DNA from 3 places in the Peribacillus sp. FSL P2-0133 genome. Region 1 is predicted to be linked to each of the others. Evidence: riboswitches for the same ligand, from Rfam matches in the RefSeq annotation. Region 1 holds a riboswitch; each other region holds the start of a gene.
The links. A riboswitch is a leader RNA that binds a small molecule or an ion and turns the genes downstream of it on or off. The one in region 1 is predicted to bind glycine.

Region 1 (8,037 bases):
TTTCCAAAATGTTTTCTTCAAATAATCCCAATGTATTGGGGTTCGTCAGCATCAAGGCCGCCGTATCCGGTCCGACAACACGCTTTAAATCCTCAAGGTCGACTAACCCATTTTCATCCGACTTCACTGTAATCGTTTCAAGTCCGGCAACAGTTGCAGAAGCAGGATTCGTACCGTGTGCAGAATCAGGTACAATCACTTTAGTCCGTTCTGTATCGCCATTCGCTTCGTGAAAAGCGCGAATCATCATCAATCCAGTCCATTCACCGTGAGCACCCGCTGCAGGCTGTAGTGTCACTTGGTCCATCCCGGTGATTTCCGTTAAGTGTTCCTGCAAATCAAATAATAGTCCCAATGCTCCCTGAACAGTAGCCGGATCCTGATATGGATGGATATGGGCAAAACCGTTGAAGCGTGCCACATTTTCATTTATTTTCGGATTATATTTCATCGTGCATGAACCCAGCGGATAAAAACCCGAATCCACCCCATGATTCCGTTTGGAAAGTGCTGTATAATGACGCATGATATCCAGTTCGGACACCTCAGGAAGCTCTGCCTCTTCTTCACGGATGTAGTCGGCAGGAAGAATTTCTTCGAGCGGAATAGTTGCAACATCCATTTCTGGCAGACTGTATCCGATTCGACCGGAAGTACTGATTTCAAAAATGAGTGATTGATCTTGATTATTCATGTTGATCCCCCAATTCCTGCGCAAGTGCATCAATTTCTTCTTTTGTTCTAAGTTCAGTTACCGCGACCAGCATATGGTCTTTCAGCTCAGGATAAACCGTCCCTAAATCGAAGCCGCCAATCATCCCTTTTTCAAAAAGGTTTTTATTGATTTCTGAAAACGAAGCAGGCAGTTTAATGACAAATTCATTAAACGAAGGACCGTCGAATATCACTTCCACCCCTTTTGCCATAATTACTTTTTTCGCATAATGCGCTTTTTGAATATTTTGCACGGCCATTTCTTTGACACCCTTTTTCCCAAGCGCGGTCATTGCAACAGAAGCTGCCAAGGCATTCAAAGCTTGATTGGAACAAATGTTGGATGTGGCTTTGTCACGGCGAATGTGCTGTTCACGAGCTTGAAGAGTCAGTACAAACCCCCTTTTTCCATTTTCATCCACCGTTTGACCGACGAGTCGGCCCGGAACTTTCCGAACAAGTTTATTAGTAACGGCAAAATATCCACAATGAGGTCCCCCAAATGCCGCTGGAATGCCGAATGGCTGGGCATCCCCCGCTACGATATCTGCACCGAGTGCACCAGGGGATGTCAAAGCTCCCAATGCAAGCGGGTTACTGGAAACGATAAACATGGACTTGACTCCATGAATGATTTCCTCCATTTCTTTCAATGGCTCGATGCGGCCAAAAAAGTTCGGATATTGCACGATCACTCCTGCAATGTCATCATTCGCCAATTCCCTTAAAGCAGCTAAGTCCGTCACACCGTCTTTATAAGGAACTTCGACCACTTCCACCCGTTGCCCTTTCGCATATGTCTTCACAACTTCTCTTGATTCAGGATGAACGGTTCCTGAAATGAGAATCTTCTTGCGTCGTGTCTGGCCTGAAGCAAGCATGGCTGCTTCAGCTAGCGCCGTCCCGCCGTCATACATGGAGGAGTTAGCAACATCCATGCCCGTCAATTCACATATCATCGTTTGATATTCAAAGATCGCCTGAAGCTCGCCCTGTGAAATTTCAGGCTGATAGGGTGTATAAGCCGTATAAAACTCAGAACGGGATAAAACATGATCGACGATGACCGGTGCGTAATGGTCATAGACACCCGCACCAAGGAAGGAAGCATAGTTTTTAAGGTCCGCATTCTTGGCAGCAAGCCTTGATAATTCTTTCATTAATGCAGGTTCCGATTTAGCAGGCTTGATATCGTATTCTCCTTGAAAACGAACGCTTTCAGGGATATCATTGAAAAGTTCTTGAACAGTAGATACCCCTATCGCTTCCAGCATTTCTTGTTTATCTTGCTCTGTCATGGGTAAATAACGATGTTTCATCTAATGACCATTCCTCTCTATTTACGTGGTTTTTTATAAAAAGGTGTTTGTATGATAACGGCTTTCAAACGTTTGGAACGGATTTCCACTTCGACTTCCGCATCCAGCACCGAAAATTCCTTATCGATAAGTACCAATCCCACGTTTTTCTTCAACGTTGGTGATTGGGTACCGGTCGTGACCTCGCCAATGGCTTTATCACCGCTGTAGACCTTATACCCATGACGTGGAATGCCACGGTCAATCATTTCAATTCCCACAAGCTTGCGGGGAGCTCCTTTCTCCTTTTGCTCAGCAAGAACGGCTTTCCCGAAAAAATCCACTTCCTTATCCACTTTTACTGCAAAACCAATACCGGCTTCCATCGGGGTGATGTCCGCTGAAAGCTCCTGTCCATACAGCGGCAGTTTCGCTTCAAAACGCAGGGTATCACGAGCACCTAAACCAATCGGCTGAACCCCCTCTTCCTTTCCGGCTTCCATAATCGCCTTCCAAAGGGCAGGACCATTTTCACTGTCGCTATATATCTCAAACCCATCTTCACCAGTGTATCCAGTACGGGATACCAACGTGGAGATACCGTTGATCAGGACATTTTCCTTGAACTTGAAAAATCCAATTTCACTTAAGTCAGTATTTCCCGATAGTTTTTGTAATATCTTTTCTGCAGATGGTCCTTGAAGTGCCAGCTGTGTATAGTCACTCGATACATTCGTAATTTGGACATCTTCCGTTAAATTAGCTTGCAGCCAATTGAAATCTTTTTCTGTATTCGCTGCATTGACCACGAGCAGATAGTCGTCCTCAGCCCTTTTATACACGATAAGATCATCAACCGTGCCTCCGTTTTCATAACACATGGCGGTATATTGGGCACCGCCCTGTTGCAGCTTTGATATATCATTAGTCAGCATCTTCTGTAAAAAGGAAAGGCTCCCAGGACCCTTAACATCGACTTCCCCCATATGGGAAACATCGAATAACCCCGCTTTTGTACGTACGGCTTCATGTTCGTCCTTTATACCCGAAAATTGGACAGGAAGTTCCCAGCCGCCAAAATCAATCGTTTTACCTCCGTATTCACGATAAACCTCAAATAGTGGTGTTCTTTTTAAATTGGTCAAAAAATGACCCCCTTCAGATTTTTTTAAATTAATTGGCTTCATTATCAAAAGCTTCTTGTCATTACGCATCAGGTATATCCTGATTCATGATGTGAAAAAAGCACAAAAAAGGACAGAGAAAGCCCGTTTGAGCTTTTTCTCTGTCCTGAAACCTGAAAGTTTACCTATGTAATAGGTTTTCCCCTTTGGTGGCCGTCCCAAAACGGGCGGCGCTCTCCAGAGTTGCGTCCAATAAGAGTTCTTTTGCCTGAGAGATTCACTGCTAAGTTTGCTCCTTCGGCGCTACATCCGTAGTCTCTCCCCTTATCTTCACCCGCATATGAATGGTCTACCAATGAAAGGAAGCGAAATAGCCCCAAGCATCGGTAAAACCTTTGAGCATCATGGAATGCATTCTCTGCCAATTCTCCTAAAACTTCAGAAACCGTTTGAGTGATCTCCTTCAGTAATCTTGGATAAATTAGGAGCCTATAGCTCATACTAAGAAAACACGAACTGCAAAATCGATGTACAAAGATTCTTTGTAGCGTTTGGAAATTGGAATTTTCTAAATATACTTATATCCTACCCTAAGAAACTTATCTCTGCAATATCTTTTGAAAAGAAATATTTTTCTTACTTCACATACGAAATGTTCGGGTTTTGACCTTTTATTAAGGAAATTATGATTTAAGAGGGAGTTATTTCTATGAAAATCAATATATCCTTCAATTCTGAATGGAATGACGAGTTTCTGCAAAAAATGGAAAATGACGGTCCATGGGGAAATTGGGAGCTTTATAAGTTGGCGGTTCAAATGGAGGAAAATCTTATCATCCCTGATTTTGAAGGTTTACAGGCGCCCAAGCACCTTCCGCAGTTAACCCCGCTTCCCCATCAATTGGAAGCAGCCAAGCAAGTGGTGGAAAAGATGAATGGAAAGGCCATTTTAGCTGATGAGGTGGGGCTCGGAAAAACAATTGAAGCAGGCTTGATCCTAAAAGAGTATATGATTAGGGGCCTTGTAAAAAAAGTATTGATCCTTGTTCCAGCCTCCCTTGTCACACAATGGGCTTTTGAATTGAATACCAAGTTTCATATACCGGCAGTCGTTCAGAGAAAAAGTTATGTTTGGGAATCCTGTGATGTGGTCATTTCATCCATTGATACAGCGAAACGCGCTCCACATCGAGATATCATTTTTACTCAGGAATATGACTTCATCATTATTGATGAAGCTCATAAACTTAAAAACAATAAGACGAAGAACTATGAATTCGTCCAAAATCTGAAAAAGAAATTTTGTTTACTCCTGACAGCCACTCCGATTCAAAATAAAGTCGAGGAGATTTTTCACCTCGTTTCGTTATTGAAACCGGGCCACTTGGGAAATGCCTCACTCTTTTCGGAAAAGTATAAAGGGAAAGGCCGGAACATCATTGAAGATGAACACCTAAAGGAACTGGTCAATACTGTCATGATTCGAAACCGGCGGGCCGATACTGGCATTGAATGGACAAAACGGCATGTGGAAACCATCACCATTGAATTTTCTCCAACGGAACAAGCATTGTACGATGCTGTTTCCAAATTCAAGCCTATTTCGGATGGATCAAAAGGAAGCGCCTTTTCGGCTCTCACTCTCCAAAGGGAAGCATGCAGCAGCAGAGAGGCGGTCTTTTATACATTAAAGAATATGAAAGAAAAATATGATCAGCCTTCCCCTGACTTTTTGGCAAAGCTTGATGATTTATTTTCTAAAGTGAATGAAACAGTTCAGAACTCCAAGGCTGAAAAAGCACTGGAACTGATCAAGAAAATTGATGACAAAGTGATTATCTTTACCGAATACCGGGCGACTCAGCTATATCTCCAATGGTACCTACAGCAGAATGGAATTTCTTCGGTTCCCTTCCGAGGCGGTTTTAAGCGCGGAAAGAAAGACTGGATGCGGGAATTATTCCAAAAGAATATACAGGTATTAATAGCAACAGAAGCTGGCGGGGAAGGGATAAACCTTCAGTTTTGCCATCACTTGATTAATTTTGACCTGCCATGGAACCCCATGAGGCTCGAACAGAGAATTGGACGGATTCACCGCCTTGGTCAGGAAGAAGATGTGATGATTTATAACTTTGCCACGAAAAATACAGTAGAAGAACATATTCTGAAGTTACTATACGAAAAAATAAATTTATTTGAAAAAGTAATTGGAGAATTGGATGATATTCTAACCAAACTGGATATTAACAACATTGAAGAATATTTAATTGATGTGGTCGGCGAGTCCAAAACAGAGGGCGAAATGAAGATCAAGATGGATAATTTTTCATCGTTAATCCAATTCGCTCAATCAATGAAGGAAGGTGAGGTTCATGCAGCAACGGGAAATTCATGATTTTTTAATAACTTTTTTTAAGGCCAACGATTGTGAAATACTGGATAATGCACCAACCCACCTTACAGTCCAATTGACGATTGAAATGGATAAAGAATTAATGAACAGACCCTTTTACTGGCATTATCTAGAAAAAACAGGTGGCGTTCCGAACCCAGCACAGATGACTTTCATTACCGATCCAGAACAAGCTCCATCCGATTTAAAGGGAGAAATGATTCATTTTGGCTCCCCACGCCTTCATCAAATTATTCAATCAACCAAAAAGCTGGCAGGGTATACTAGACTTTTTGAGGATACTCCTCCATTAAAAGGCGGCGGAAATAATCCTTTGTTTCCTTGGCTGACCCTGAATGTGAAAATATCCTATCAATGCGACCGTAAAAAAGATACTTTCATGTCGATAGGACTGAATCTAATCTCAGGTGAGATCATGGAAAAGTTTCACCATCGGGTTTTACCGATAAAGGTCACCCCAAAAATACCGGATTACTCCTTTACGCTTTCACCTTTGATCATGCCCAAGAGTGGATTGGCAAGACTGGATACATACATCAGGACCAGTTTCGAGGATGATGACCATTCTTGGGCGGAGGAAGCAATGCTGCGCTGGCAGAATGATTTGAATTTATTGGAGCATTTTTACAAAGATATGGACGAAAAAAGTGAGAGTTATTATACCGAGAAAGAAGCACTAAAAGCTCAATATGAACCCAACATCAGAATATCCATCATCAACGGAGGATTATTTTACCTTTCAGATAGGGCGTTGGGATAAGTAAAGAACGAAAAGAAACAGATGTCCTAATTTTCGGGACATCTGTTTCACTTTTTGATATTTTTCCTTACGAACATCGACAAAGCAAAAGGGACAATGCCAAACCAATGGGACATACCATGATTTTTATCCTCTTTTCTGTGACGGCGCTTTTCTTTTCGTTCTTTTTTCGTCAGATTAAAATACTCGACAAGCTGCTGCGTCAGATATTTAATATAAGCGTTTGTAGACATATAAAATCATCACCCTATGCAAAGTATGCCCGTTTTACGCTCCTTTTATTCCTTCGCTTGTTCCCTGAACACGTGAACATGTCGCGTTCCGTTTTAAAAGAGTGTTGATTATCCGTATTAGCCAGCTTGCTTTTCCAACCATTCTTTCACTTTCCCCGCTTCTTTATCGTATTGAATGATGACCCTGCCCTCGCGATCATTTTTAGTCGTGGAAGAAAACTCGATATATACGTAAGGACCTTCTTGTTTCATCAAGGAATACCGCACCACACCATTGGGATATGAAATTTCCCCCTGGATGATTTTTGGGATTTCTTCGCCCCACTCTGCCGTCACATCCATGATGGCTAGATGGACAAGATGGTCGGCCACAAGCGATTCTTCCACTTCTTTATAAAACTTTTTATCAATGATAAACTGGTCTATCATTAGTATCGTGAACATGATGAAAACACTCGCTACAATCATGACCATCGGGAAAACGACTCCTTTTTGATTATTCATCGACTTTCGTAACATTCCTTATGAAAGGGTGAAATCTTCGACTGAAAGTAGTTCCTGCTTTATCCGTTATATTTATAACAATGACACCGCCATCCTTTTCAACCCGGAATTCCGAAATGTTCTGCAAGATGACCTCATGCCCCATTCCATTCACTCGTCTTCGGACCTTATCTTCATATTGTTCAAACGATGATAATTGCTCACCTGAAAGCAAAAATAATTTATTTCCCATTACATCCTGAACTTTGGAACTCCGGACCTCCTGCTTCATTTGCATGGTAAAGACCTCCCACTCTTTAGGATGCAATTTATCAACGGACCCCATTTGGGTGTGAATGATAGAAAAAAGCTGTAGAACAAAAAGGGACGTAGTCATTAAAATCATTAAAGAAAAAAGCATTTCGATCATCGTAAAGCCATCATTTTTTCGCAGCATCACAAATGGATTCCAGATTACCCGATTCATCTTCATAACGTACACACCCTTCAATCATTCCCGGGAAATCCCCATGGTCCTTCCAAACCATTTCATAGGATCTTTTTTTGTAAATGATTTCCTGACCAACTGCTTGTATCTCCCCATCCATGAACGCCGTCAATCTTTCATATAATAAATGGTGGGCTTCTGTCCTTACGGCAATATCTTTCCGATCCATCAATAACTCTTCAAGAATGGGTAAAATGGCAAGGACCAGGAATATACAAACGGCAAATGCGGCTATCAGCTCAAGGTAGACGTAACCTTTACAATTTCTCAATCCTGAACCTCCCTTTACCGATATTGAGGATCAGCTTGTACTTTCCCTTTGAAGTGTCAATCATAATCGTTCCGGCTTTTGAAGCATTTCCATACTGATTAAAATGAAAGCTGAACCCCAAAGTGCCACTTAAAAACTGTATATCCTCTGGTATGATTCTCTCTAAAACGATCCCCTCCTTATAAGACGAAACGGTATAAACCTTTTTGGTATTATCAATATGGAGGTAA
Region 2 (8,037 bases), 2.6 Mb from region 1:
GCGTAAGACCTACAACACCAACACTGCTTTCGGTCCCTGCCGGAATCGTCGTTCCATAGTTCCATAACGTATTATATACTCGCCCTAAATCAGCTCCGGCTTCAATTTTTGCGATCATTTTTTCACGATTGACCTTGATATTGTACATTTCACTAATATCAATGACTAGACCGCCATTCACTAATGAAAAATTTTCATAACTATGCCTGCCGCTCCTAACCCGGAAAGGTGCATGATTTTCCCGGGCCCACTTCAATGAATTCAACACATCATCGGAATTTTGACAAAACACAATGACCTTTGGGAATTTAGAAAAACTTAAGTTATTATTTATCCTGGCACGCTCATACTCAGCATCATTTGGTGTAACGATACGCCCGGTAAGCTTAGTTCTTTCCAAAAGATAACCCCTTCCTCGGGTAAATATGTTACATCCTATGAAAAAACTGGCAGGAAGATACATTCCCCTTGCTGTCCCTCCCTTGTAATGGGGTCAATTTAGCTTTACTCGTGAATTTCGCTGTTTTACTCGTGAATTCAACGGTTTTACTCGTAAATTTCGCTGTTTTACTCGTGAATTCCACGCATTTACTCGTGAATTCCACAATTGATCCAAAAAAACAAAAAAAGCCCTTCTCGAATTAAGAGAAGGGCTTTTTTTACCTTATCAGGAAATCTCATCATCGGATTTAACATCCAATGGTGTTCGTTTATCCATTTTCAGCATGTAATAACTTGCTGCGACCAAGGCTAGGAAAACGATCCCGACAACCAAGGAAATCCTTGTACTAGGATTGATCCACATACCGACCAGCACCATCAGTAAAAAGGCAATCGTCGCATAGTTACTGTAAGGGGCCAACGGCATTTTGAACGGATGTTTCTCCATTACAGCAGCATTCACCTTTCTGAATTTAAGCTCACTGATAAGTAAGACAAACCATGGAATCATCCCGGGCAATACACTCGCACTGTACACATAAAGGAATAATTGAGGCGGTGCAAGGTAATTCAGGATAACCCCGATGCCCAATCCTAAAAGTACAGCGATCGTGCAATATGCCGGCACTCCATTTTTAGATACTTTAGCAAAGGCTTTCGGAGCTTGGCCATTCAATGCCAGTGTGTAAAGCATACGTCCTGCACTGAAAATCCCACTGTTGCATCCAGACATTGCTGCAGTGATTACGACAAAATTAATGATGCCTGCCGCTGCAGTGATACCTATTTTGGCAAAGGTTGAAACAAATGGACTGCCTAAGTCATCCAGTTGATCCCAAGGGAATACTGTCACGATGACGAATATGGCACCAATGTAGAAAATTAAAATGCGCCATATGATTGATTGGATCGCTTTTGTTACGGTCTTGGTTGGATTCTTCGCTTCTCCTGCTGTGATTCCGATAAGCTCAACGCCTTGATAGGAAGCCACTACTAGGGAAAGCGCGAAGAAGAATCCTGTCCAGCCTCCCGTAAAGAAGCCGCCATTTGCCCAAAGATTCGATAATCCAATAGCATCCCCGCCATTCCCTATTCCAAAGAAGATAAGGCCAAGGCCGGCAATGATCATCAATATAATCGTTATGATTTTTATAAGCGCAAACCAAAATTCAAATTCCCCGAAGGATTTAACCGAAATAAGGTTTGCCGCCCCCAAGATGATCATGGCGACCACACCTGGTATCCAAGCAGGTAACTCCGGGAACCAATATTGCATATACAACCCAACCGCGATGATTTCGGACATTCCGACGATTACCCATTGAAACCAATTGCTCCAAGCAGTCATATAACCTGCCAAGGGATGTATATAGCTGCTCGCAAAGGTTGCAAAAGAACCTGTAGTCGGTTCTAAATATAGCATCTCACCCATGGAACGCATGATGAAAAATATAAAAATACCTGCGATTGCATAAGCAAGCATAACAGAGGGCCCGGTCCATTTGATCGTGCTCGCAGAACCCATGAATAAACCGACCCCGATGGTTCCGCCTAAAGCTATCATTTGAATATGTCTTGATTCCAGCCCTCTCTTTAATTCCTTGTTCGACATGATTAACTCCCCCAGATGCAATATCGGTAATGCTTTTCCATCCTTGCCACGAACGACTCTCTTTTAATTAGAAATGCTTTATCGTAATCAATATTACATAACACTTCAATTATATTTTCTTATCTTATAATAGTAAATATTCTGTAAAAATACAATTGTATTTTTGAAATAAACAGTTACCAATAATATCTTGTCGATTTTTCTAATCTAAAAATATCATTTTAAAAAAATGATGTTCAGTATTTTATAATAGTGATCGTTCAAAAAGAGCAGAAAACTATCACTTCTGCTTAAACCTTAAGTTAAATACAAACCACTATTAAACTGCGATAATGCCTGTTTCATTTCAAAAATATTGTTGACCTACCGAAAAATTGATGATAGAATTCCAATATTATTTTATAAGCATAATGAATGATCCAACAGTGGAAGATTAACACTGACAGACATTTCTTCACAACCGCATACAAGCAAGCGATGAATGCTATGGATGACACTATAGCAGGAGCAGCTTCTGGAGAGACTGTACAAGATGCAGCGCCGAAGGATTCACAATCTCAGGCAAAAGGACAGAAGAGTAACGAATGATAGAATTGTTATTCTGAACCCTTTAAGAGATTGGTATTATCCAATCTCTTTTTTTATTGTCCATTTTGTGATTGGACTTAAAACTACACTCTTGAAAACCAATGGAATAGGCAAGCAGGGCAAAAAATCACGTCCCTCTCTCCAAGACCATGCAGGTTGAAATCATTACTAACAAGACTATAAAAAACGGGGGCGTAAGAATTGGCTAAACAGGAATTAAAAAGAGATTTAAAAAATCGACATGTACAACTGATTGCAATAGGAGGAACCATTGGCACCGGTTTATTTTTAGGATCCGGAAAAGCCATACAATTGGCTGGACCTTCCATTATATTCTCCTATCTGATAATAGGGATTGCCTTGTTTTTTGTGATGAGGGCGCTGGGCGAATTGCTATTATCCAATGCAGGTTATGCATCATTCACTGAATTTGCAACCGAATATGTCGGTCCATGGGCTGGATTCGTGACAGGTTGGACATATTGGTTCTGTTGGATCATGACCGCAATGGCCGATATCATAGCTGTCGGTGTCTATATACAATATTGGTTCGATATCCCTCAATGGATTCCAGCTCTAATATGCCTAGTCATTCTGTTAGGGTTGAACCTATTGACCGTTAAGTTATTTGGCGAATTGGAATTCTGGTTTGCCATCATTAAAGTAATCACGATCATTGCCTTGATCATCGTAGGAATCATTCTATTGATCATCGGCTTCAACACCAATACCGGAACGGTTTCCATAACGAACCTATGGAATCATGGGGGCATGTTCCCCAATGGCATTTCCGGATTCCTATTATCATTACAGTTGGTCGTCTTCTCATTTGTCGGTGTCGAATTGGTCGGGGTTTCCGCAGCGGAAACGGCGAACCCGAGAAAGAACATTCCTTCTGCCATCAATAAAATCCCTGTCCGGATTTTACTTTTCTATGTTGGTGCCCTATTCGTCATTCTCTGTGTCAACCCATGGACACAACTTGATGCCTCAAGCAGCCCATTTGTAGAGGTCTTTGCGTTAATCGGCATTCCTGTCGCTGCAGGAATCATCAACTTCGTCGTGTTGACATCCGCTGCTTCTGCATGTAACAGCGGTTTATTTTCAACAAGCCGAATACTCTATACGTTAAGCAGAAATGGCGAAGCCCCTGCTAAACTGGAAAAATTAAATAAACAGGCTGTTCCAAGCAATGCCTTATTAACATCCACAATCGTTGTATCAATAGGGGCATTATTAAGCAAGCTGATACCGGAACAGGCATTTACCGTCGTGACGACCATCAGTGCCATCTGTTTCATTTGGGTATGGAGCATTATCTTGATCTCCCATATCAAATATTCGAAAACAAGGCCTGATCTAAGAGCCGAATCGACTTTCAAGGCTCCTTTTACACCCTTTGTCAATTACGCCATTTTAGGATTATTCCTATTCATCCTTATTGTTATGCTATTCGCTGAAGCTACACGACTATCACTGCTCTTGACCCCGATCTGGTTCATACTCTTGGTGATACTATATAACTATCGGAAAAAAAATAGCTAAAGGAAATAAAGCCTTGAATTCAATTCGAATTCAAGGCTTTATCCATCTAAGAAACATATCAAGATTAGGCAGTTGGCACTTTTTTGCTAAAATATATCACCCAACTCCATTAAATTTTATATCAAAATAGTGTAAGCTATTATATATCATCGGACCTTTTTAAAAGAAGGTAAATCCGTCTTGTATGAATTTTCCTTCCCGGTTTGGTTCACCCAGCCATCAGTGGCATTGAAGAATAAACCCCATTGATGGACGTTTCACTTATTTAAAACGGAGGGGTTTGTTTAATGAAGATTATATATATCCTTACTCTAGTTCCTTTTATAGGCATACTAGGATTTCTACCTTTTGTTAATAAAATAGAACCATACGTATTAGGGATGCCTTTCAATATGTTCTGGATGGCTATGTGGGTTGTCCTTACCTCTGCCATATTGGGCATCATGTATAAGCTGGATCCCAGGAATCGGGAAGGTGACCAGAAATGAATATTGCTCTCTTAATCATTTTAGCATTTTTACTTCTATCGATATTTTTAGGGATACGCTCTTCAAAAGGAAAAGATATGAACTTGGAACAATGGACGGTGGGCGGACGTGGTTTTGGTGCGATTTTCGTCTTTCTGCTGATGGCCGGGGAAATCTATACGACCTTCTCCTTCCTTGGCGGCAGCGGCTGGGCATATGGCAAGGGCGCACCCGCTCTATATGTTCTAATTTACATTACTCTGTCTTACGTATTATCCTATTGGCTCCTTCCGGAAATATGGAAATATGCCAAAGAAAATAAACTGATGTCTCAATCCGATTTCTTTGTGAGCAAATATAAGAGTCCCAGTTTAGGAATTTTGGCTGCACTTGTCGGTGTGGTGTCGATGATTCCAGTGATCGTCGTGCAGCTGAAAGGATTGGGAATCATTGTCTCAGAGGCATCTTATGGTGCCATCTCAATGTCCGAGGCAGTTTGGATGGGGGCGATCAGCCTAACCATTTATGTGATGATCTCCGGTATACACGGTTCTGTTTGGATAGCGGTCATTAAAGATATCATGATGGTCGCCATAATAGGATTTTTGGGGATTTATCTGCCGATCCATTACTTTGGCGGATTTCAGCCGATGTTTGAAGCGATTGATGCGGCCAAACCTGGTTTTCTAAAGTTCCCTGACCAGGGACTTAGCGTATCATGGTTTATCTCCACGGTAATATTGCTCGTATTCGGTTTCTATATGTGGCCACAAGTTTTCAGCGCTGTCTATTCAGCACGCAGCGGCAAGGTATTTCGAAAAAATGCCATCATCAGCCCTTTATATACACTCATGCTGTTATTCGTCTTTTTCGTTGGGTTTACAGCTATATTGAAAGTGCCCGGACTTGTTGGGGCAGATGCAGACCTCTCATTGCTGCGCCTTTCGATCGAGACATTTGATCCATGGTTTATAGGCATAATCGGCGGAGCTGGATTGTTGACCGCATTGGTGCCGGGATCCATGCTTTTGATGAGCGTCGCTACACTGCTCGCGAAAAACGTCTATAAGGAATTTGCACCTGCAGTGTCCGATCGCCACGTTGTACGATTGGCAAAGTTTCTTGTTCCAGTCATTGCCCTTATAGCCGTCTACTTCACCTTAAACGGCGGCGAAACGATGTCAGCATTAATTCTAATGGGATACAGTCTCATTACACAGCTATTCCCGTCCCTGCTCTTTAGTCTGAAGAAGAATAATCCCATCAATAAATATGGCGCAATCGCCGGCATCATCACCGGATTATTCATCGTAATCTGCATTACACTCAGTTCTTCAACTATAGGAACCTTGTTTCCGTCCTTGCCGCAAGCCGCGAAAGATTTGAATGTGGGAATCATCGCCTTGGCGGTCAATTTCATTGTGATGATCACGGTAAGTCTTGCTTTCAGAAAGCACGCGGTTCAGTTGGAACCTAAATCCGTTAACGATATTTGAAACACTTTCTGATGCTGGTTATTTTGGATAATGAAACATTAAAAGAACATCGAAAGGGCTCAGTCAAAAGACTGAGCCTTTCTTATAATCGACATCCAAAGTCATAATGTCCTTTTTCTTAAGAGTAATTATACAAAGTTAATAGCGGACAAAAAACAATGTCTCATATGAAACTACTAATCTTTTTTGTTTATAATCAAAACCCCTATTTTAACTAATAAATACAACGAGAAAATACTCTTTTCAGGAGGTTCGGGCTTTTACTTGGGATTTGGAGTAAATACTCGTGAATTCTACGTTTTTACTCGTGAATTTGGAGTAAATACTCGTGAATTTGGAGTAAATACTCGTGAATTTGGAGTAAATACTCGTGAATTTGGAGTAAATACTCGTGAATTCCACGCTTTTACTCGTGAATTTCATGCTTTTACTCGTGGATTTGGAGTAAATACTCGTGAATTTCATGCCCGTTAAAATTCATTTCCTTTTTTCACGTACCTTCAGTAATCCACTAAAGCCTTCCTGTCATCATTCATTGCTTTAACGATACCCTTATATTCGTGCAACTGTTGCTCCAGTTTTTGTTTTCTATTTACGATCATCCTCGTAACTTCTTTCGGGCTGGGCCCGCCTTGAATGCTTCTAATTTCCACAAAGTATTCGGGAGAGATGATCTTTTTCCATTCGTCTTCAGTTAAATTCACTGCAACGAATTCATTGATGATCTTGTTGATGTCTTGCGTGTCCCAATCATAAAGCTCCTTCCCTTCACCAATCGACCGTTTTGCAATATGACTCGCTATGGAATGAGCTTTTCTAAATGATATCTCGTAATCTCTTGATAGGGTATCCGCTAATTCAGTAACCGTTATACTGGATTTTGCGGCCATTTTCTTTGTATGTTCTTCATTTACTTTCAAAGTCGATATGACGGCATACATTAGTTTCATGACACGTCCTGCATTCGAAAAAGCCCGATATAAATGCGGCTGTAAATCATCTTCCGTATCGACGATATCACCAAATGGCGTATTGTGGATCATATTCATTGCAGCGAGTGCATCACCATACGCACTGCTTGCAATCGAACGGGAATGTTCAATGGAAACTGGATTTCTTTTTTGCGGCATGATGCTGCTCACTTGAACATAAGGATCGGCCACATGAAATGTACCAAACTCCCTTGTCACATGCTGCAGGAAATCTTGAATCCATCTTCCTGCATTGACCATGCACGTCATGATGGCAGTTGCGGTTTCCAATAAATAATCCGCCCCGCCTATCGAGTCATAGGAATTCTCGATCACCGAATCAAACCCAAGCAGTTCAGCAGTACGGTTGCGGCTGATCGGAAAACCGGTGGTCGTTAACGCGGCAGCGCCCAAAGGCGATTGGTTAACCGTTTCATAGGCTGCCCATAACCGGCCAATATCCCTTTGAAGCACATCATAAATGGCTAAAAAGTAATGTCCTATCGTAGTCGGCTGAGCCGGTTGGGTATGCGTGTAACCAGTTATATAAGTTTCTGTATGTTTTTCAGCCTGCACCAGAAATGCCTCACTCAAATGGTTTGCGTAGCCAATCAATTGGAGCAGATGGCCTCTCAAAACAAGCCGGTACATCGCGACTCCCATATCATTACGACTGCGGCCGATATGAATCTTTCCTGCAAGTTCATGACCGATTTCCTCACCTATCTTTGCCTCCATCATGAAAAATAAGTCTTCGAATTGGGGCTGATAGGTCAACTGCTTGAGATCTGTTTGGGCCACTTTCCGAATCCCATCAAGCATGGTTTTCGCCTCTTCTTCTTTAATGATCTTTTGTTCCGAAAGCATGATGACATGCGCCCGATGAATATCGAACATTGCATGAAATAAGTAATCTC
Region 3 (8,037 bases), 1.1 Mb from region 1:
GACTATTTTCTCCTTGCACCACTTGGCACTTTTTTCATCCTTTATAAATACGCTTAAATGAAACCACCTTGAATGATATATTGAGATTCTTGTCTTTATATTCATCCTTGGTGGTTCATGTTCATTCAAACATTCATTTATGACGTTACCGTTGCTTCCTCTACTACTACTTCTTCTTTGGAATAACGCAAGATAGGTTGTCTAGCTGCTTGGACCTCATCCAATCGCCCAATCACTGTAGTATGTGGTGCTTCTAAAACAACCCCTGGGTTTTCTTCCACTTCTTTGGCAATTGTAATCATTACCTCCGCAAATGCATCGAGTGTTTCTTTCGACTCTGTTTCTGTCGGTTCAATCATCAAACATTCCTCAACATTTAACGGGAAATAGATGGTCGGCGGATGGTAGCCGAAATCTAGCAGGCGTTTTGCTATATCAAGCGTTCTTACACCTAGCTTTTTCTGTCTGGATCCGGATAGGACAAATTCATGCTTGCAAATTTGTAAATATGGCGCTTCAAAGTATGGCTCCAATCTTTTACGAAGGTAATTAGCATGAAGCACAGCACTTTCTGATACTTGGCGAAGCCCAACAGGCCCCATCGTGCGAATATAAGTATATGCCCGCAGGAGAATTCCGAAGTTTCCATAATACCCTTTTACCCTTCCGATAGAGTGCGAATAATTAGCGTTCAGCACATATTTATCACCTTCTTTTTCTATGCGCGGAACTGGCAAGTATGGAGTAAGTTTCTCTTTCACACCGACAGGACCTGCCCCTGGACCGCCACCTCCATGAGGAGTCGTAAATGTTTTGTGAAGATTTAAGTGCACGATGTCAAAGCCCATTTGACCTGGTGTTGTTTTTCCTAAAATGGCATTGGCATTCGCTCCGTCATAATATAATAGTCCCCCTGCTTTATGAACAACCTGAGCGATTTCCACAATTTCTTTTTCAAAAAGTCCAAGGGTATTCGGATTCGTCAACATTAGCGCAGCTGTATCAGATCCAACATGTTTCTTTAATTCTTCTAGGTCAACTAATCCATTTTTATCGGATGGAATCGTGATCGTTTGAAAACCAGCAACACTTGCACTTGCAGGATTTGTACCGTGCGCTGAGTCTGGAACAAGTACTTTCGTTCTGGTTTCACCTTTTTCAGCATGATACGCCTTAACCATCATTAAACCTGTCCATTCCCCTTGAGCCCCTGCGGATGGCTGTAATGTTACAGCATCCATTCCTGTAATGACGGCTAGCTCTTCCTGTAATTCATATAAAACTTCTAATGCACCTTGTACTGTTTCAACGGGCTGATAGGGATGAATGCGGCTAAAGCCTTCCAACCGTGCCACATCTTCATTTATTTTCGGATTGTACTTCATCGTACAAGAACCCAGTGGATAGAATCCATTATCGATTCCATGGTTTTTATTAGAGAGCGCTGTGTAATGGCGGACAAGCTGCAACTCTGATACTTCTGGCAGCTCAGCAGGTTCGTCACGGATTAAGTGCTTTGGAAATTTTTCATTTATATCAACATAGTCAACGTCACTATCCGGAATACTTGAACCTACCCGTCCTGGACGACTTATTTCAAAAATCAACTCATTATATTCAACCATTTACAATCGCCTCCAAAGCATCAACAAATTGGTCAATTTCTTCTTTTGTTCGCTGCTCAGTCACAGCTAGCAGCATTTTGTTTTCAAAACCGTAATCACTTTCTAAATCAAATCCACCGATAATACCCGCCTTAAGAAGTTTTGCATTGACTTCCTTTACCGAACGAGGAAGCCCGACTATAAACTCATTGAAGAATGGTGCCTCATTGATTATGGTATAGCCCTTCTGTTCTAGAGTTTTCGCCATGTAATCAGCTTTCTCAATGTTTAGCTGTGCCATTTGACGAATCCCTTGCTTTCCAAGTGATGTCATACAAATAGAAGAGGCAAGAGCATTTAATGCCTGGTTGGAACAAATATTCGATGAGGCTTTATCACGGCGAATATGCTGTTCACGTGCTTGAAGTGTTAACACAAATCCACGCTGTCCTTTTTCATCTGCTGTTTGGCCTACAATTCGTCCTGGGATTTTGCGCATGAGTTTTTTATTTACCGCAAAATAGCCGCAGTGTGGACCGCCAAAGGACATCGGGATTCCTAATGGCTGCATATCACCGATCACAATATCTGCCCCAAGTTTCCCAGGAGCCTGCAAGAGTGCTAGTGCAAGAGGATTGGCGCTTACGATTAAAAGGGCACCTTTTTCTTCCGCAATTTTCTTAATTGCTTTTATATCCTCAATGGAACCGAAGAAATTTGGATATTGAACAATTACGGCAGCAGTGTCATTATCTATTTGTTCTTGCAGCTTCCCTAAATCTGTAATCTCATCAGCTAGGTTTACTTCCTCAGCTGTGTATCCCGGACCACCTGCTACTGTATGTAAAATAGCACGGGATTCAGGATGTACCGCTTTGGAAACAAGAACTTTCGAACGTCTCGTAGCCTCAACAGCAAGTGATGCAGCTTCTGCAAGCGATGTAAAACCATCGTACATGGAAGAGTTAGCCACATCCATTCCTGTCAACTCACAGACCATCGTTTGAAATTCAAAAATTGCTTGTAATTCACCTTGACTGATTTCCGGTTGGTAAGGTGTATAGGCTGTGTAAAATTCGGAGCGTGAAATCATATGGTTTACCACACTTGGAATGTAGTGATCATATGTCCCCGCGCCTAGGAAAGTCGGGTAATGATTCGCATTTTTGTTTTTTGTAGCAAGCTGGTTCATTTTTTTCACAAGCAGCGGTTCAGGAACCGCCTTTGGGATGTTTAGCTCCCCCTGCAGGCTGATTTCAGCTGGAATATCTTCAAATAACTCATCTATAGAAGAAATATTTAAAAATGTTAGCATCTCGTCTTGGTCTTGTTTCGTATCAGGAAGGTATCTATAAGTGGCTGTCATATTATTCCTCTCCTTCATTAGTAAATGCTTGATACTCATCTTCGTTTAGAAGTGAGTCTAATTCTTCTGGATTGGACATTTCTACTTCGACTAACCACCCTGCTTCAAATGGATGCTCGTTAATCGTCTCTGGAGCGCCTTCTAACTCTTCGTTTACAGTAACTACTGTTCCTGAAACAGGTGAGTAAAGTTCGGAAACTGCTTTAACTGACTCGATCGTTCCCATCGATTCATTGACAGTTACTTCATCATCAATCGCTGGATTTTCAACAAAGACGATATCACCTAACGCTTTTTGTGCATAATCAGAGATTCCAATACGAACACGGTTTCCTTCTAATTGTTGCACCCACTCATGTTCTTTGCTATATCGAAAACTTGATAATAATTTCGTCATTGTATTTTCCCCTTTTCTTTTCTTTTTTGTTTTTTAACTATTCCCATAATTCAGAATATAATTTGGGTAATTTTGCTCTTAAGTAGTCGATTTTAGGCTGCATGCAAGGTAACGGATATCGACTCATGAAAACTACACGATAACTCTATTAAAATATTTCCGCTTACCTTTTGTAGAATGGTGCATTAACAATAACGGCTTCAATCTGTTTATTTCGGATTTCCACTATTATTGGTGTCCCCACTTCAGCTTGATCGGCTGATACCAAGGCAAGACCTAAGCTTTTCTTCAAAGATGGTGATTGTGTTCCTGATGTAACAATACCTATTTCCTCTCCATCTTTAGAAATTACCTTGTAACCATGACGCGGAATCCCCCGGCCTGTTACTTCAATCCCTACTAATTTTCGTTTTAATCCAGTTTCTTTTTGTTCTGTAAGAGCAGACTTTCCGATAAAGTCACTTTCTTTGTTCGTCTTTACGACAAAGCCGATTCCTGCTTCAAGCGGGCTGATATCATTACTTAGTTCTTGGCCATAGAGTGCAAGACGTGCTTCCAGCCGAAGCGTGTCCCGTGCACCAAGTCCGCATGGTTTTAATCCACTCGTGGCTCCTGTTTCTAAGATCTTTTCCCAAAGTGCTACCGCTTTGTCTGCAGATAAATAAAGCTCATATCCATTTTCTCCTGTGTAACCTGTACGGGATACAAGTACATCGGAAATCCCCGAGATGTTGACGTGTTGGGCGAATTTAAAAGAACCAATTTCTGATAAATCAATTTCCGTTAACTTTTGCAAAATGCTTTCTGCCTTTGGTCCTTGGATGGCAAGCTGAGCGATGTCTTCCGAAATATTTTGGAGCTCCATCTCTCCTTTTACATGCTGCTTCATCCATTCGTAATCTTTCTCAATGTTTGCAGCATTAATGACAAGTAAATATTTTTCATTTCCTAATTTATAAACTAATAAATCATCGACCGTTCCACCGTCTGGATAACACATTGCGGTATACTGTGCTTGATTGATGCCAAGCTTTGTTACATCGTTTGTAACAAGGTAGTTAATATAACTCTCGGCATCTTTCCCTTCCACAAGTACTTCTCCCATATGAGAAACATCAAAAAGTCCTGCTTCAGTTCGAACAGCTTCATGCTCTTCTAAAATGCTGGTAAATTGAACCGGTAGAGCCCAGCCACCAAAATTTATAACTTTTGCCCCGTATTTTTTATATACTTCAAAAAGCGGTGTTTGCTTTAATGCTGTTTCAATACCCATGATTTACCCCCAATTATGATTTTCTGCAAAATAGTTCAACTGTTACAGGTTTCTTTATTGCTAGTAGTATCTCGCTGCCATGGCAGTTGCTCAGGTTTCAGCAAAGGCATAATTCCATTAAGCTGCCCCTTTCTTTACACAGTAGTTGGCTGTTGAAATAACGGATAAACATCACAAATCTCTTTGGTTGTTTCTCTTGCTTTCTGAATGACGTCTTTATTACCTTTACTCTTTAGAACAGTTGCAATCACTTCACCAATTTTCACCATCTCTTCCCTCTTCATGCCTCGAGTTGTTAAAGCTGCTGTCCCCATTCGGATACCGCTCGTAACAAATGGCTTTTCTGGATCATAGGGAATCGTATTTTTATTCACGGTAATGCCTGCGTCTTCCAATAATTTCTCCGCTTCTTTTCCTGTTAAATTCCACGGACGCAAATCTAAAAGGACAATATGATTATCTGTTCCACCAGAAACAAGTGCTGCACCTTCATTTTTTAATGTTTCGCCAAGTGTTGTAGCATTTTCAATGACTTGTTTCGCATAATCCTTAAAGCTTGGTTGTAAAGCTTCGTTGAATGCAACTGCTTTTGCTGCAATGATATGCATAAGTGGACCGCCTTGAATTCCTGGGAATACGGATTTATTAATCGCTTTGATAATTACTTCATCGTTCGTTAAAATGATGCCCCCCCGAGGTCCTCTTAATGTTTTATGAGTTGTACTTGTCACAACATCCGCATATGGGATTGGGGATGGGTGAAGACCAGTAGCTACCAGCCCGGCTATATGAGCCATATCCACCATAAGTTTTGCACCAACTTGATCGGCGATTTCTCTAAATCGTGCAAAATTAATCGTTCTTGGATAGGCACTTGTTCCTGCAATAATCAATTTAGGTTGTTCTTTCTTTGCGATAGCTTCCAACTCATCATAATCAATTAACTGAGTATCTTCTCTAACTCCATAAGACACAACTTCAAACCATTTTCCTGAAACGCTGACTGGACTTCCATGAGTTAAGTGGCCACCATGTGAAAGGTTCATTCCCATCACCTTATCACCAGGCTGAAGGAGTGCGAAAAAAACTGCGAAATTGGCTTGTGCACCTGAGTGAGGCTGAACATTTGCATATTTGGCACCAAAAAGCTTTGTTAGACGCTCAATGGCCGTTTGTTCTGCCACATCGACAAATTCACATCCACCATAATAGCGCTTTCCTGGATAACCTTCTGCATATTTATTTGTCATCACGCTTCCCATTGCCTCTAATACATCTGGGCTAACAAAATTTTCTGATGCAATCAATTCCAGTGTTTGATGTTGACGTTGTCCTTCTTTCTCAATCGCTTTAAAAATGGTTGAATCATTTTGTTGTAAACTCATTTCATTTTCCCTCCCGGACATTTTTGTTAATTCTGAATTTTTACATAATTTTCAATTCCAATATGGTGCTCTTTCCCGCTACAGGCCTGCTTTTCTATGAAAACTGCTAAAAACAGTATGCTTTACAACCTTTTTTGCACGCAAAAAAGGACAGAAAAGGGTCGTAGCGTTCTCTACCCTTCTCTGTCCTTTTACCTGAGAGTTTAGCTCCATTTTTTAATAGAGCCTTTCCCCTTTGGTGGCGTATATGTTTATACGCGCTCTCCAGAGGTGCGTCCATTTGTGGTTCCATCTACCTGAGAGATTTATTCCAAGGGTCTTTTTGGAACTTGCTCCTTCGGTGGCTTGTCGCTTTGCACTCTCCCACAACTGTCATCCGCTTATTCAATTTGGTACATTTAGAATAGTTGTTGAGAATAATTATGTCAAGCATTTTTGAAAGCGCTAACAATACTATTCTATAATATTTATTTCGAATTATCATAGAATCAACCAGATATCTTTGGCTTTTTAAAACGGGCAGATTTTTTACTCACCCAGTTGGAAAAAATGGAGCGGCAACTATCTGGACAAACACAGCAAATAGAATCAAAGGATTTCTTGCCTCTTAATTCCCCGCTACCTCTCTCTGATTCGCCTGATCCACCTTCGTTATGCGCATCTTATAAATCGCAATCAGCATAATGAACCAAACAGGAGTAACGAATAAGGCAACACGAGTGTCGTCCGCAAGTGCAAGAACAACTAGGACGAACGCTAGGAAAACAAGGATCAAGTAATTGGAAATTGGATAAAGTGGTAATTTAAATTTGTTCTTTTTCACTAGATCTGGTCTTGTTTTACGGTATTTCAAATGACTGATGACTGTAATTCCCCAAATAAAGATGAAACATACGGTAGAAATACTTGTAATCAAGGTAAATACTCCTTCAGGCATTAAATAATTCAAAACAACAGAAATTAAAATGACAACAGTTGAAAAGAACAATGCATTGGAAGGTACTTTACGGTCATTAAGTTTTGCAAACGGTACAGGTGCATTTTTATCTTTGGCAAGTGAGTATACCATCCGGCTTGTACTGAAGATTGCGCTGTTACATGCCGAAGCAGCCGATGTTAGGACTACAAAATTAACGATACCAGCAGCTCCAGCAATACCTACAGCCACAAATACTTGAACGAATGGGCTTTCCGTTGGGATGATTGCGTTCCACGGATAAACACTCATAATGACAATAAGTGCGCCAATGTAGAAAATTATAATCCGAATAGGAATATTATTGATCGCCTTGGGGATAACTTTTTCTGGATCTTCTGTTTCACCTGCTGTAAGTCCTACAAGTTCAATGCCCACAAACGCAAACACTACCATCTGGAATGAGAGGACAAAACCATTTATTCCATTTGGGAACATACCTTCGTGACTCCATAGATTCGTGAAACTTGCTGCGCCTGAATCAGTGGAAAAGCCTTTAATAATCATGAAAATACCGATAACAATTAATGCTAGAATAGCTATGACCTTAATTAATGCGAACCAGAATTCCATTTCGCCAAAAAGTTTTACGGTTGCAAGATTCATAAATAGCAATATGACTAGTGCAATTAATCCAGGCATCCACTGCGGTACGGAGGGAAACCAATACTGAGTATAAAGTCCAACTGCTGTTAAGTCGGCCATTGCGATTGAAATCCAGCAGAACCAGTATGTCCAGCCGGTTACAAATGCTGCCATATTACCTAAATAGTCTCTTACAAAGTCAACAAAGGAATGATAGTTCAAATTAGATAAGAGTAGTTCTCCAAGTGCGCGCATGATTAAAAAACAAATGATGCCTGTAATCATGTAAGCAAATAGAATTGATGGCCCAGCTAAATGAATAGATTTTCCTGCTCCAAGAAATAATCCCGTTCCGATTGCACCACCAATAGCTATGAGTTGTACGTGCCTGTTTTTTAACCCTCTATCCAACTTTTGTTCCTGCATACGATTCCCCACTTTCTACTTTTAT

Region 2: it holds a riboswitch for glycine, as region 1 does, so the genes downstream of both, MKY17_RS03235 (amino acid permease) here and gcvT (glycine cleavage system aminomethyltransferase GcvT) in region 1, are expected to answer to the same signal.
Region 3: it holds a riboswitch for glycine, as region 1 does, so the genes downstream of both, glyA (serine hydroxymethyltransferase) here and gcvT (glycine cleavage system aminomethyltransferase GcvT) in region 1, are expected to answer to the same signal.

The regions. Positions count from the first base shown of each region.
Region 1 covers NZ_CP150254.1:3,885,523-3,893,559, forward strand. The annotation lists gene gcvPB (aminomethyl-transferring glycine dehydrogenase subunit GcvPB) at 1-694, opposite strand, end outside; gene gcvPA (aminomethyl-transferring glycine dehydrogenase subunit GcvPA) at 687-2,033, opposite strand; gene gcvT (glycine cleavage system aminomethyltransferase GcvT) at 2,051-3,157, opposite strand; glycine riboswitch at 3,383-3,470, opposite strand; gene MKY17_RS18645 (SNF2-related protein) at 3,846-5,534, shown strand; gene MKY17_RS18650 (YqhG family protein) at 5,512-6,312, shown strand; gene MKY17_RS18655 (YqzE family protein) at 6,360-6,545, opposite strand; gene comGG (competence type IV pilus minor pilin ComGG) at 6,663-7,049, opposite strand; gene comGF (competence type IV pilus minor pilin ComGF) at 7,042-7,521, opposite strand; gene MKY17_RS18670 (hypothetical protein) at 7,469-7,807, opposite strand; gene comGD (competence type IV pilus minor pilin ComGD) at 7,794-8,037, opposite strand, start outside.
Region 2 covers NZ_CP150254.1:665,079-673,115, reverse strand. The annotation lists partial or broken gene MKY17_RS03245 (FAD-binding oxidoreductase) at 1-400, opposite strand, end outside; gene MKY17_RS03240 (amino acid permease) at 668-2,053, opposite strand; glycine riboswitch at 2,558-2,636, shown strand; gene MKY17_RS03235 (amino acid permease) at 2,843-4,186, shown strand; gene MKY17_RS03230 (DUF3311 domain-containing protein) at 4,474-4,674, shown strand; gene MKY17_RS03225 (sodium:solute symporter) at 4,671-6,149, shown strand; gene MKY17_RS03220 (hypothetical protein) at 6,414-6,623, shown strand; gene argH (argininosuccinate lyase) at 6,650-8,037, opposite strand, start outside.
Region 3 covers NZ_CP150254.1:2,771,101-2,779,137, reverse strand. The annotation lists gene gcvPB (aminomethyl-transferring glycine dehydrogenase subunit GcvPB) at 138-1,625, opposite strand; gene gcvPA (aminomethyl-transferring glycine dehydrogenase subunit GcvPA) at 1,618-2,970, opposite strand; gene gcvH (glycine cleavage system protein GcvH) at 2,972-3,367, opposite strand; gene gcvT (glycine cleavage system aminomethyltransferase GcvT) at 3,531-4,640, opposite strand; gene glyA (serine hydroxymethyltransferase) at 4,775-6,025, opposite strand; glycine riboswitch at 6,199-6,303, opposite strand; gene MKY17_RS13310 (amino acid permease) at 6,633-8,012, opposite strand.